Regions from separate parts of the Pantoea sp. AS142 genome, predicted to be linked through region 1. Evidence: predicted binding sites of a transcription regulator. Region 1 holds the regulator's gene; each other region holds the start of a gene.
What was found. The regulator PurR, encoded in region 1, represses purine synthesis genes. The targets are predictions, from matches to a motif close to CANGCAAACGTTTGCNTG.
Positions count from the first base shown of each region.

Region 1 (4,221 bases):
CACATTTCCGCTGTAGACCCGTGATTTTAGCAGGGTGAAAAAGCCGGGCTGCGTACCTTTTTCGCCCGCGGGCTTACGCACGGTGGGCAGGCGCAGAGTAGTCAGAATCAACGCCACCGCAATCAGGGTTAGCACCAGGAAAATCGAACGCCAGTGGAAGTGACCGATCAGCCAGGCACCCAGCAATGGGGCCAGCGCCGGAGAGAGTGCAACCAGTGGCATAATGGTGGCAAATACTTTGTTGGCGCGCGCGGCAGGGTAGCGATCCACCACCAGCGCTTGCCAACTCACGGCCGCAGCACAGACACCAATTGCCTGAACAAAGCGCAGCGCCAGCATCAGATAGATATCATTTACCCACAGCATGCCTGCGCAGCCAACACCAAACATGGCCAGTCCGGCCAGCAGCACCGGTTTACGGCCGATGCGATCGGAAAGGGGGCCCCAGAAGAGCTGACCACAGGCGAAGCCTGCCAGGAATAGACTCATGCTGGCGCTGATCAGGCCGGGCGAGGTGTTAAAAGTTTGCTGCATTGCGCCAAAGGCGGGCAGGTACATATCAGTGGCTAAAAAGCCCAGCATGCTCAGCAGGGCAAGATAGGGCATGAATCCTTTATTCGACGACATTTGACTCTCATTTTGGCAGGATAAACGCGTCAGAGTGTAAAAGGTGCGTCTGACGCTGTGAAACGGTAATATTTGCCGATTGCTGTTAAAATTTTTGAAGGCAAATTATGTGGTCAGAATATGCATTAGAAGTGGTTGACGCCGTCGCCCGCGGGGGCAGCTTCAGCGCCGCCGCGCAGGAGTTACACCGGGTACCTTCTGCCATCAGCTATACGGTGCGTCAGCTGGAAAACTGGCTAGCGGTACCGCTATTCGAACGTCAGCATCGTGAAGTGGTTCTGACCCCGGCAGGCGAACATTTTGTCCGGGAAGGGCGCAGCATCATCAAAAAAATGCTTGCCACACGGCGACAGTGTCAGCAACTGGCCAACGGATGGCGCGGCCAGCTAAGCATTGCCGTTGACCGTATTGCTAAGCCTCAGCGCACCCGGCAAATGGTCAAAGATTTCTATCGCCACTTCCCCGATATGGAGTTGATCATCAGCTATGAAGTTTTTAACGGTGTATGGGATGCGCTGGCCGATGGCCGGGTGGATGTGGCGATTGGTGCGACTCAGGCGATTCCGGTTGGCGGACGGTTTGCCTTTCGGGATATGGGCAAACTCAACTGGCGTTGCGTTGTCGCGCCTCACCATCCCCTGACGCAAGCGAGCCAGATAGATGACGACACGCTGCGCAGTTGGCCATCACTGGTGCTGGAGGATACGTCACGCGCACTGCCGCGTCGTATGACATGGACGCTGGATAACCAGCGCAGGCTGGTGGTGCCGGAGTGGCAAACCGGCCTTGAGTGCGTGCAGGCGGGATTGTGCGTGGCGATGGTGCCTGGTCATCTGGCCAGGCCACTGCTCGACAGCGGCGAACTGGTTGAACTGACGCTGCCGGTGGCGTTTCCGGACAGCCCATGTTGCGTCAGCTGGGCAGAGGATCGCGCATCACCGGCGACAGGCTGGTTGCTCAGCTATCTGGGTGATGCGCAAACGCTTAATCAGGAGTGGTTAAGGGAAGATTACCGGCGATAGTCGCGGAACGGGCCATCGGCTACTGAACGGCGCTCAATCAGCGTGGGATGGACTTCAATCGTTTGTGAAACTTCACGCTTACTGGTGATACGGTCCAGCAGCATATCCAGCGCTTTCTCACCCAACTGGGCTTTAGGCTGATGCACTGTGGTCAGGGCGGGGGCGAAATAGCGGGCGTTGCGCACATTGTCATAGCCGATCACCGAAATGTCCTGTGGTACGCGCAAACCCATCTCATCGGCGGCGCAAATCGCGCCCATCGCCATGATGTCACCCCCACAGAACACTGCCGTCGGGCGTTGCTTCTGCGACAGGATCTGCTGCATCGCCTGATAGCCCGACTCCGGCTCAAAGTCACCCTGCACAATCCATTCGGTGCGCGGCTGAATACCCGCCTCTTCCAGCGCCTTCAGGAACCCGGCATGGCGGCCGCCACCGGTGTTACGCTCCATCTGACCGGGAATGGCACCAATCTCACGATGTCCACGTTCAATCAGATAGCGTCCCGCCAGATAACCGCCCTGAAAGGCATTATCCAGTACTGTGTCTGTGAAGTCGGCGCGCGACTCGCCCCAGTCCATCACTACCATCGGAATATTGCGGTTCTCTTCCAGCATTTGCAGCAGGTCGTCCGGATATTCAGAGCACATCACCAGCAAACCATCTACGCGTTTCTGCGCCATCATGCTGAGATAGGCGCGCTGTTTTTGCAGATCGTTATGCGCATTACCCAGAATCAATGTATAGCCTTTATCAAAACAGTGATTTTCAACCGCTTCAATAATTTCAGCGAAATAGGGCGCTTCGCTGGAGGTGGCAAGCAGGCCCAGCGTCTTGGTATGGTTCACTTTCAGGCTGCGCGCCACGGCGCTCGGTGAGTAGTGCAGTTCCTTAATCGCCTGCCAGACCGCGTTGCGCGTCTCTTCAGCCACAAAGCGGGTTTTATTGATGACGTGCGAAACGGTCGTCGTTGAGACTCCTGCGCGTTTCGCCACATCTTTAATTGTTGCCATGAAAATCGGACTCCAGTGCCTATCTAACCCTATGATAAGCTTTGTGTTAAACGTTTGCGTCTGTTCAGGGTTTTTTCCGCAAAAATGCCGCTTTACCGGACAGAAAACAGGCTCCTGGCGGAGAAAAACCGCCTGACAGCGTGCGCAAACGGAATCAGGGTTGCGCGCGTTGCGCAACAAAGGCGGGATTCTAACAAGGCTGGACGGATAAAACGAGATTTTTACTGGGCCCTGTGGGAAAATGCGATATCCACACTAATTGTGTGATGAAGGAGCAAGCAATGAGTACCGATCTTAAACTGGCTTTAATGACCACCGTGGGCTGTCTGCTGATGATTGTGGCCTTTAGTTTTACTGCCATTCTGCACTAATAAAAAAGCCGGGATTATCCCGGCTCTCTTCTGCTTGTTCTGCTACTCAGCGTATGGTTTTCGGCGTCATCACGCGACGGGCACCAATATAGTGACGTTGCCAGTAATCTTCCCCTAATGCGCTGATCTGAATATCTTTGCCGGTACGTGGTGACTGGATAAATTTGCCGTTGCCCAGGTAAACGCCGACGTGGTCAGCAGTACCGCGTCCATTGATGCGGAAGAAGACCAGATCGCCTTTCTCCAGCGACTCACGCTTGATTGGCGCAGCATCACGCAGGTGATACATCTCGTTAGCGGTTCGTGGGATTTTAAACTTCACCAGGTCTTTATACGCGTACCAGACCAGACCGCTGCAATCGAAACCGGTATGCGGTGAGGTGCCGCCCCACTGATACGGCTTACCTAACTGACCCATCAGCTTGGTCATCGCTGTTTCGCGCGCTTTCTGGTAGCGCTGGCGATGAGATTTGCTCATTTTAATCGTGCCGGTCTCGCTGGGGGTTACCTCAACCGTTTTCAGCGGGCGCTGATGACCATAGCGTTTCTTGTCTTTGTTCTTGTTGATACGGGCTGTTTTAAGCGAGGTCTTTTTAGCAGGTGTCTGTTTAGCGATGAGTTCGACTTTTTTCTGTTTTTTAGTTTTTAGTTTTTGAACCGAGCTGAGGCGAGTTTTTTTCGTCACCGTTTTCAACGGGCGACGCTTGCGGCGCTCATCGTCGCGCGCGCTCTTTTTCTCTGCCTTATGCGTACTAACGTTCACCGGTGCGTGCGGCGACGCAGCGGCGATGTTAAAAAACAGTTGCGCAAAGGCCAGCATGAAAAGCGTAATGATTAAACGCATAGTCCATTGAAGTCGTTAAGTTGTCAGGGCCACTACGCACCGCGACAAAGTTGAGATTAATCTGATCCAGGATCAGCGCCCCGGCCATTCTAGTCCAGTTCTTTTAAAAACTGTAATGCCTTTTAATATTAATCTTTGCAACCCACGTAATTGCGCTGAAAATGAGCATTTTCAGCGTCTTATATCAGCGAAATTATTACGAATTATTAATCTGTTACCAGACGTTAATAATCAGGCATTCAGGCATCCGACGCAGGACTTAACAATGATGGCGATTTAATCGGGCAGCGATCAAAATGTCGTTTTCAGTCATGCTGCGAAGTCGCTACAATAAACAAACACGA
Region 1 covers NZ_JBBCMO010000001.1:967,978-972,198, forward strand. Annotated here, with positions in the region: gene punC (purine nucleoside transporter PunC) at 1-627, opposite strand, end outside; gene punR (DNA-binding transcriptional activator PunR) at 735-1,649, shown strand; gene purR (HTH-type transcriptional repressor PurR) at 1,637-2,662, opposite strand; gene cydH (cytochrome bd-I oxidase subunit CydH) at 2,944-3,033, shown strand; gene WFO64_RS04875 (C40 family peptidase) at 3,080-3,877, opposite strand.

Region 2 (4,221 bases), on a different contig from region 1:
GACCAAAGCTGAAGTCATCCAGAATGATGTGAGAGGGAGAGGAGAAATTGTGTTCAATTTTACTCAGGGAGAGATGCCATTCGGTTTTGTCACTCACCCAACGGCTAAACCAGCCTGCACCCCACTGTGTCTGCAGCAGAACATAGATCACGACCAGGGTGAAAAGCAGCAGCAAAAGTAAGGTGAGGAAAAACTTTCCAAGAAATTTCATAGCATCCTTCCCGAGTTAAATCCGGTGAGAGGTTGTTATGCCTGAATTACCGTTACAGCTCAACAGCCTGGATGTAAATCCGAATAATTAGCAGGCAGGCCGAAGCCTGCCTGTGATCTTACTTCTCAGGCGGAAAAATCAGGTTGAGTACGATAGCGGTAATACCGCCCGCTGCAATGCCGGAAGAGAGCAGGGTTTTCAGCCAGTCAGGCGCAAACTGCAGGATCAGCGGCTGCTGAGAAACGCCCAGTCCAACAGCCAGCGACAGCGCGATAATCATGATGGCGCGACGGTTAAGCGGCTCGCGTGACACAATGCGAACACCCGAGGCGGCGATAGTGCCGAACATCACAATGGTGGCGCCGCCGAGTACCGGTTCAGGGATAAGCTGCACCAGCCCGCTGACCGCCGGGAACAGCCCCAGCACAATCAGCATCAGCGCGACAACAAAACCTACGTAGCGGCTGGCAACGCCGGTTAACTGAATCACACCATTGTTCTGACCGAAGCAGGAGTTAGGAAAGGTATTAAACAGCGCGGAGACAAAGGAGTTGAGGCCATTAGCCAGCACGCCGCCTTTCAGGCGTTTCATATAGAGTGGTCCGCTTACCGGCTGCTCTGACACATCTGAGGTAGCGGTGATATCGCCGATGGTCTCCAGGGAGGTCACCATAAACACCAGCATCAGCGGGATGAGCAGATTCCAGTCGAAGCCTAGTCCGTAATAGAGCGGGGCTGGCACCACGATCAGCGGCTGATCAGCGGGGATGCCAGCTGCAGGCAGCATGCCCATCGCCCAGGCCAGCAGATAGCCGACTGCCATGGCAATCACCAAAGACGCAACACGCAGGTAGGGATTTTTCTGCCGGTTAAGTAGCACGATCACCAGCAGCACGGCGCCTGCCAGCATCAGATTTTTCGGCGCACCAAAGGTATGATCGTTCATCGCGCTGAAACCGCCACCAATTGAGGTCAGCCCTACCTGAATCAGTGACAGACCGATAATCATCACGACGATCCCGGAAACCAGTGGCGTAATAATCCGGCGTGCCACGTGCAATACGCGAGACAGCACCATTTCGGTACAGGACGCCACCATCAGTGTGCCAAACAACGCCGCCATCATGGTGGGAACGTCAGCGCCACCATTTTTCAGCGCCATACCGCCCATAATCAAAGGCGTAACGAAGTTGAAGCTGGTGCCCTGAATTGACAGCAAACCTGAGCCCACTGGCCCCCAGGTTTTGATTTGCAGCAGTGATGCCACGCCCGATGCAAACAGCGACATGCTGATTACGTGGCGGGTATCCTCTGCGGGCAGGCCCAGCGCCTGACAAATCAGGATCGCTGGCGTAATGACCGCGACAAACATCGCCAGCAGATGCTGACCCGCGGCAAACAGCGTTTGCGGCAGGGGGGGACGATCTTCAAGACGGTAAATCAGTTCGCTTTGCGTGGCGGAAGGCTGGTCTGGCTGCGGATTGGTGGACATCTTCTGTTCTTCCCGAAAAATAGTGTGGCGATTGTAATCATCCGCAGGCTAAAAGCAATCGTTTGCCCGGCGAGGATAAAAAAGGCCGAATCAGATAGGGTTCACTCAGACGTTAGTATAGCGGGTGTTCTCCGGCAGCCAGCGTTCAATCAGTGCGCTGGCCTGCTCGGGATAGTGCTGGTGGATGTGGCGCGCCACACGCTGAACTTCTGGCACCATCGCCTGGTCGCGCAGCAGGTCGGCCACTTTAAATTCAGCGTTGCCGGTCTGACGCGTACCCAACAGTTCACCCGGCCCGCGAATCTCCAGATCGAACTGGGCAATGACGAAGCCGTCATTGCTGTCGCGCAGTACCTGTAAACGCTTCTGCGCCGTTTTGCTCAGCGGCGCTTTGTAGAGCAGCACACAGTGCGATGCCACGGCACCACGTCCAACACGGCCCCGCAGCTGATGCAGCTGCGCCAGCCCTAGCCGCTCCGGGTTTTCGATAATCATCAGGCTGGCATTGGGTACGTCCACCCCGACCTCAATCACGGTTGTCGCCACCAGCAGTTGCAGTTCATTTGCTTTAAACGCCTGCATCACTGCCTGTTTTTCTGCTGGCTTCATCCGGCCATGTACCAGTCCGATATTTAGATCGGGCAGTGCCGTTTTCAGAACTTCCCAGCTGGCTTCTGCCGCCTGTGCTTCCAGCAATTCTGACTCTTCAATCAGGGTGCAGACCCAATAGGCCTGGCGCCCTTCGCGGCAGGCATGCTCAACCCGCGCCACAATTTCATCGCGTCGGGTATCGGGGATTGCTACGGTAGTCACCGGTGTACGTCCCGGCGGCAGCTCATCGATGGTTGAGGTATCGAGATCGGCATAAGCGGTCATCGCCAGCGTGCGTGGAATCGGTGTGGCGGTCATGATCAACTGATGCGGGTGGAAACCCTGCTCTTCGCCTTTTTCCCACAGTGCCAGTCGCTGATGGACGCCAAACCGATGCTGCTCATCAATAATGACCAATGCCAGACCGTTGAAATGCACCTGCTCCTGAAACAGAGCGTGGGTGCCCACCACCATCGCCACCTGACCGCTGGCTATCGCTTCCTGCTGGGCCTGGCGGGCTTTGCCTTTCTGTTTTCCAGCCAGCCAGCCAACCTCGATGCCCAATGGCGCAAACCACTGGCGGAAGTTACTGGCGTGCTGTTCAGCCAGCAGTTCGGTCGGTGCCATTAGCGCGACCTGCTTACCATGTGCGATAACATTCAGCGCAGAGAGCGCGGCCACCAGTGTTTTACCCGAGCCGACATCACCCTGCACCAGCCGCATCATCGGAAAGTCATTCGCCAGATCTGTTTCTATCTCCGCCACCACGCGTTTCTGCGCATTGGTTGGTGAGAAAGGCAGCGCTGCCAGCAGCTGATCGCTAAGAGTGTGCCGCGGAGTCATCGGTAACGCGTAATAGCGTTGTGCGCCGGCGCGCACTGCCAGCATGCTGAGGTTGTGCGCCAGCAGCTCTTCCAGAATCAACCTGCGTTGTGCCGGATGACGACCACTCTCCAGCTCACTAAGTCTGAGATCGGGTGGTGGACGATGCAGCGTGCGGAGCGCATCCGGCAGGCTGATTAAACCGCTGCTCAGTTCCTGCGGCAGCAGTTCGGCAATCGGACAGCTCTCCAGCAGCGTCAGCGCCTGATCGGTGAGATTACGCAGCGTGGCCTGACGAATACCCTCGGTAGTGGGATAAACCGGGGTTAAGGTCTCTTCCAGCGTTACATTGCTCTGTTCGCCCTGAATCCGGTATTCGGGATGAATAATCTCGGCGCCGCGCTGACCACGTTTAATCTCACCATACGCGGTGACGCGACGGCCCGGCGACAGGTTGTTCTTCATCCCGGCATTGAAATTGAAGAAGCGCATCGTCAGTACGCCGCTGCCATCGCTTATCTGACACACCATCATCCGCCGGCGACCAAAAGTGATGTCAGTGTGCAGGACTTCGCCTTCTACTGTGGCCCAGATACCGGGCAGCAGATCATCAATGGCATAGAGTTGGGTACGATCTTCGTAGCGTAGCGGGAGATGAAGCAGGAGATCCTGAATGGTATGCAGGTCAATTTTGGCCAGTTTTGCTGTCTGGCTGGCACCGACGCCGGTCAGGGTACTGAGCGGGATGGCATCCAGCAGACGGCCTTTCATCGTCTTATACCGGTCGATTGCATGGTTGCCCACCAGCTGGGATCGGCGTCGACTTCGCCCTGCGCATTGATGCGCGGATAGGGTAAACCTTTTTGTTTTGCGACCCGCGCCAGCACCGGGAATCCGCCTTCGAACAGTAAGCGTTGCTGCTCATCGTCGTCCAGCAGACTATAGTCGCGCAGGTACAGTCCTGCGTTCTGCCGTTGCCGCTGTGCTTCATAGAGGATCAACGCGCAGGCGACCGAGACATTCAGCGACTGCACCATACCCACCATTGGAATCACGATCTGCCGATCAGCCAGCGCCAGTGCTTCCTCGGTAATACCGGTTTTTT
Region 2 covers NZ_JBBCMO010000013.1:88,938-93,158, reverse strand. Annotated here, with positions in the region: gene WFO64_RS20135 (AsmA family protein) at 1-211, opposite strand, end outside; gene WFO64_RS20130 (nucleobase:cation symporter-2 family protein) at 330-1,703, opposite strand; gene recG (ATP-dependent DNA helicase RecG) at 1,809-3,887, opposite strand; gene trmH (tRNA (guanosine(18)-2'-O)-methyltransferase TrmH) at 3,884-4,221, opposite strand, start outside.
Region 2: a site for PurR is predicted at 1,755-1,772, ahead of WFO64_RS20130 (nucleobase:cation symporter-2 family protein). Genes of this name have one in related genera too.

Region 3 (4,221 bases), 770 kb from region 1:
GGATTGCGCTTCACGTCGGCGACTTCAACCCGTGCGCCCGCCTGCAGCTGCTCCAGATCCTGACGCGACAGCGCACCGTAATCGGTGTCGCTGAGTACATCAAACATCACGTCGCCATTCTCTGCCACATAGGCGTGATTGCGAGCGATGAGCGTCTCCACCAGCTCAATGATTTCAGCAATATGACGGGTAGCGCGCGGCTCCTGATCGGGTGGCAGAATCCCCAGCGCGGCGAAGTCGTTGTGCATCTCGCCAATCATGCGGTTGGTCAGGGTTTCGATGCTTTCGTCGTTTTGGTTGGCGCGTTTAATGATTTTGTCATCAATATCGGTGATGTTACGTACATAATTAAGCTGATAACCGAGGTAACGCAGGTAGCGCGCCACCACGTCAAACGCCACGAACGTCCGCCCATGACCAATGTGACAGAGGTCATACACCGTGATGCCGCAAACATACATCCCGATTTTACCGGCATGAATGGGTTTGAATTCCTCTTTCTGTCGACTCAGGGTGTTATAAATCTTAAGCATTGAACGGTTCCGTTTTCGCGTGTGGTTGGCACTTTTAAGTATCCAGACATTGTGCCGTATTTTTATCGCTCGCGCGACGCAAAGCAAGCCAACTGCGCCACGCTGCTGACGCGTCATTGGAAATTATGATATAAGAACGGTCGACAAAAAGGGGTACGTCAATCGACAGATCGGCCCCAGCAACTGATGACAACCTTTACAGGATGACAAAAATGGTAACTTTCCAGACGAACCATGGCGATATCGTAATCAAAACTTTCGACGATAAAGCGCCGGCAACCGTACAGAACTTCCTGGATTACTGCCGTGAAGGTTTTTACGACAACACCATTTTTCACCGCGTAATCAACGGCTTTATGATTCAGGGCGGCGGCTTCGAACCGGGCATGAAGCAGAAAGAGACCAAAGCCGAAATTCAGAACGAAGCGAGCAACGGTCTGAAAAACACCAAAGGTACACTGGCAATGGCGCGTACCTCTGCGCCGCACTCTGCGACCGCACAGTTCTTCATCAACGTCGCTGACAACGACTTCCTGAACTTCCGTGACGAAAGCGTTCAGGGCTGGGGCTACTGCGTGTTCGCTGAAGTGGTTGAAGGTATGGATGTGGTCGAGAAGATCAAAGCGGTCTCTACCGGCCGCAGCGGCATGCACCAGGACGTGCCAAAAGACGACGTCGTTATCCAGAAAGTGACCGTCAGCGAGTAATGTCGCGCACGCTGTTTATCGCAGATCTCCATCTGTGTCAGGAAGAACCGGCGATTACCGCCGGTTTTCTGCATTTTTTACAGCGCGAAGCGCCCCACTGCGACGCGCTTTATATTCTCGGCGATCTGTTTGAAGCCTGGATTGGCGACGACGATCCCAATCCATTGCATCAGCAGGTGGCTCGCGCCCTGCGCGCCCTGCCGGTTCCGGTTTATTTTATTCATGGCAATCGCGATTTCCTGATTGGCCGACGCTTCGCGCGCGCCAGCGGGATGACGCTGCTGCCGGAAGAGCAGGTACTAACGCTACACGGCCAGCGATTGCTGATCATGCACGGCGATACGCTCTGTACAGACGATGCAGGTTATCTGCGTTTTCGGGCCAAAGTACACAATCCGTGGATCCAGCGTCTGTTCCTGGTGTTGCCATTGTCGTTCCGCAAACGCATTGCCGCCCGAATGCGTGCAGACAGCAAACAGGCTAACCAGCACAAATCACAGACCATCATGGATGTGAATCAGGAGGCGGTCGCCGCCGCTATGCTGCGCCAGCAGGTGCCTTTACTGATTCACGGTCACACCCATCGTCCGGCTATTCATACGCTGAGCCTGCAGGGTGAAACGGCGCAACGCGCGGTGCTGGGTGCCTGGCACAGCCGTGGCTCGATGATCCAGCTCGACGCCAACGGCATTCAGCTCATCGATTTCGACTTTTAATCTGCAATTAAATCCACGCCCTTAACCCCGACGCAACCGTTTTCCTTGGGTGCTTCTCATGCTATTCTCGGTGCCCTTCAAAACCTGTCCGCCCGGCCAGGTCTGTTTGTTCATTCACAGGAGTTGACCGCATGTCATCCAACGCCCCGGCCCGCATCGCCCTTGTTATGGGTTCCAGAAGTGACTGGGCCACCATGCAGTTCGCCGCTGAAATCCTTACCAGCCTGGACGTCCCTTTTCATGTTGAAGTGGTCTCTGCGCACCGCACACCGGATAAACTGTTCAGCTTCGCCGAAACGGCAGCCGGCAATGGTTTTCAGGTGATTATTGCTGGCGCAGGTGGCGCGGCGCATCTGCCGGGTATGCTGGCGGCAAAAACGCTGGTGCCGGTACTGGGTGTGCCGGTGCAGAGCGCAGCACTGAGCGGCGTCGATAGCCTCTATTCGATTGTGCAGATGCCGCGCGGTATTCCGGTCGGTACGCTGGCGATTGGCAAGGCGGGCGCAGCCAATGCCGCGCTGCTGGCGGCGCAGATTCTGGCGCTGCATGACAGTGCGCTTGCGTCACGCCTGACGACCTGGCGTCAGAGCCAGACCGATGAGGTGCTGAACCATCCCGATCCGCGGGTGGATGCATGAAGCCGGTTTGCGTACTGGGCAACGGCCAGTTAGGTCGTATGCTGCGTCAGGCGGGTGAGCCCTTGGGCATCGCGGTATATCCGGTGGGTTTAGATGCCGATCCCGCCGCACTGCCGATAGCCGACAGCGTGATCACCGCCGAAATCGAACGCTGGCCGGAAACAACACTGACGCGTGAACTGGCCAGCCATCCGGCCTTTGTTAACCGTGATATTTTTCCGCGTCTGGCCGATCGCCTGACGCAGAAACAGCTGCTGGATCAGCTGGGACTCGCCACTGCGCCGTGGCAGTTGCTGACGGACATAAGCGAATGGCCAGCAGTGTTTGACTCGCTGGGCGAGCTGGCGATTGTGAAAAGCCGCACCGGCGGTTACGACGGGCGGGGTCAGTGGCGTCTGCGTGCCGATGAAACTCATACGCTGCCGGAGGCGTGCTACGGCGAATGCATCGTTGAGCAGGGCATCAACTTTTCCGGTGAAGTGTCACTGGTGGGCGCGCGCGGTCACGATGGCAACGTTGTGTTCTATCCGCTCACGCATAACCTGCATCAGGACGGCATTCTGCGCACCAGTGTCGCGCTGCCACAGGCGGATCAGGCACAGCAGCAGCAGGCCGAAGCGATGTTGAGCGCGATCATGCAAGCGCTGAATTACGTTGGCGTGATGGCGATGGAGTGTTTCGTTACGCCTGCCGGCTTGCTGATCAACGAACTGGCGCCACGTGTCCACAACAGCGGTCACTGGACGCAGAACGGCGCGTCAATCAGCCAGTTCGAGCTGCATCTGCGCGCCATTCTTGGCCTGGCATTACCGCAGCCGGTAGTGTTTGCCCCATCAGCGATGGTCAATCTGATCGGCACCGCAGTGAATCTCAGCTGGCTGCAGCAGCCACTAGTGCATCTGCACTGGTATGACAAAGAGGTGCGCCCGGGTCGTAAAGTGGGCCATCTCAATCTGACCGACAGCGATGCAGAGCGCCTTAAGGCGGCCCTTAACGCGCTGGTGCCTCAGTTACCGGAAGCCTACGCCAGCGGCATCGCCTGGGCCGTTGAAAAACTGTAATCTCCGCACCGCCTGATAGTACCTTTATCAGACAGCTCAGAAGCTCAATGCGATGGGAACATACCCCTGGAGCAAAGCATAGCGGGCCAGAGATGGCCCGCGCTGAGCCTGCCATGGATAGCGTCTTTACGAAGGGCGTATGCTCCCTGAGCCAGCACCTTACCGTCGAGTGCTGAGAGTGCTAACGACGGCTTTGGGTAAGGTCTGGACGATAGTTAAACCCAGCCCTCACTTACGCCGCATCAAACTTCCTGAACAGCGCTTTCCCTTTCAGTAATCGGATGCCCAGCCAGCCACCGCACAGCGATAACAGCAGCGCGCCGCATAACGGTAACGCCAGCCACAGTGTCCAGTCAGGCTGCCACGGGAAGTCGAAAATCTTCCGCTGTAATCCCCACAGCGCCGCTTCTGCTCCCATCGCCGCTGCGACACCAGAAACCACGCCGAGCAGCGCAAACTCACACCACAGTGTCGTGCGCAGCAGCCGCTTGCTCGCACCCAACGTGCGATAGACCACCAACTCCTGACGACGCTGACGCATCCCCACCTGAATCTGCGCCAGCAAG
Region 3 covers NZ_JBBCMO010000001.1:195,428-199,648, reverse strand. Annotated here, with positions in the region: gene cysS (cysteine--tRNA ligase) at 1-533, opposite strand, end outside; gene ppiB (peptidylprolyl isomerase B) at 746-1,240, shown strand; gene lpxH (UDP-2,3-diacylglucosamine diphosphatase) at 1,240-1,956, shown strand; gene purE (5-(carboxyamino)imidazole ribonucleotide mutase) at 2,088-2,594, shown strand; gene purK (5-(carboxyamino)imidazole ribonucleotide synthase) at 2,591-3,655, shown strand; gene ybbP (putative ABC transporter permease subunit YbbP) at 3,888-4,221, opposite strand, start outside.
Region 3: a site for PurR is predicted at 1,986-2,003, ahead of purE (5-(carboxyamino)imidazole ribonucleotide mutase). Genes of this name have one in related genera too.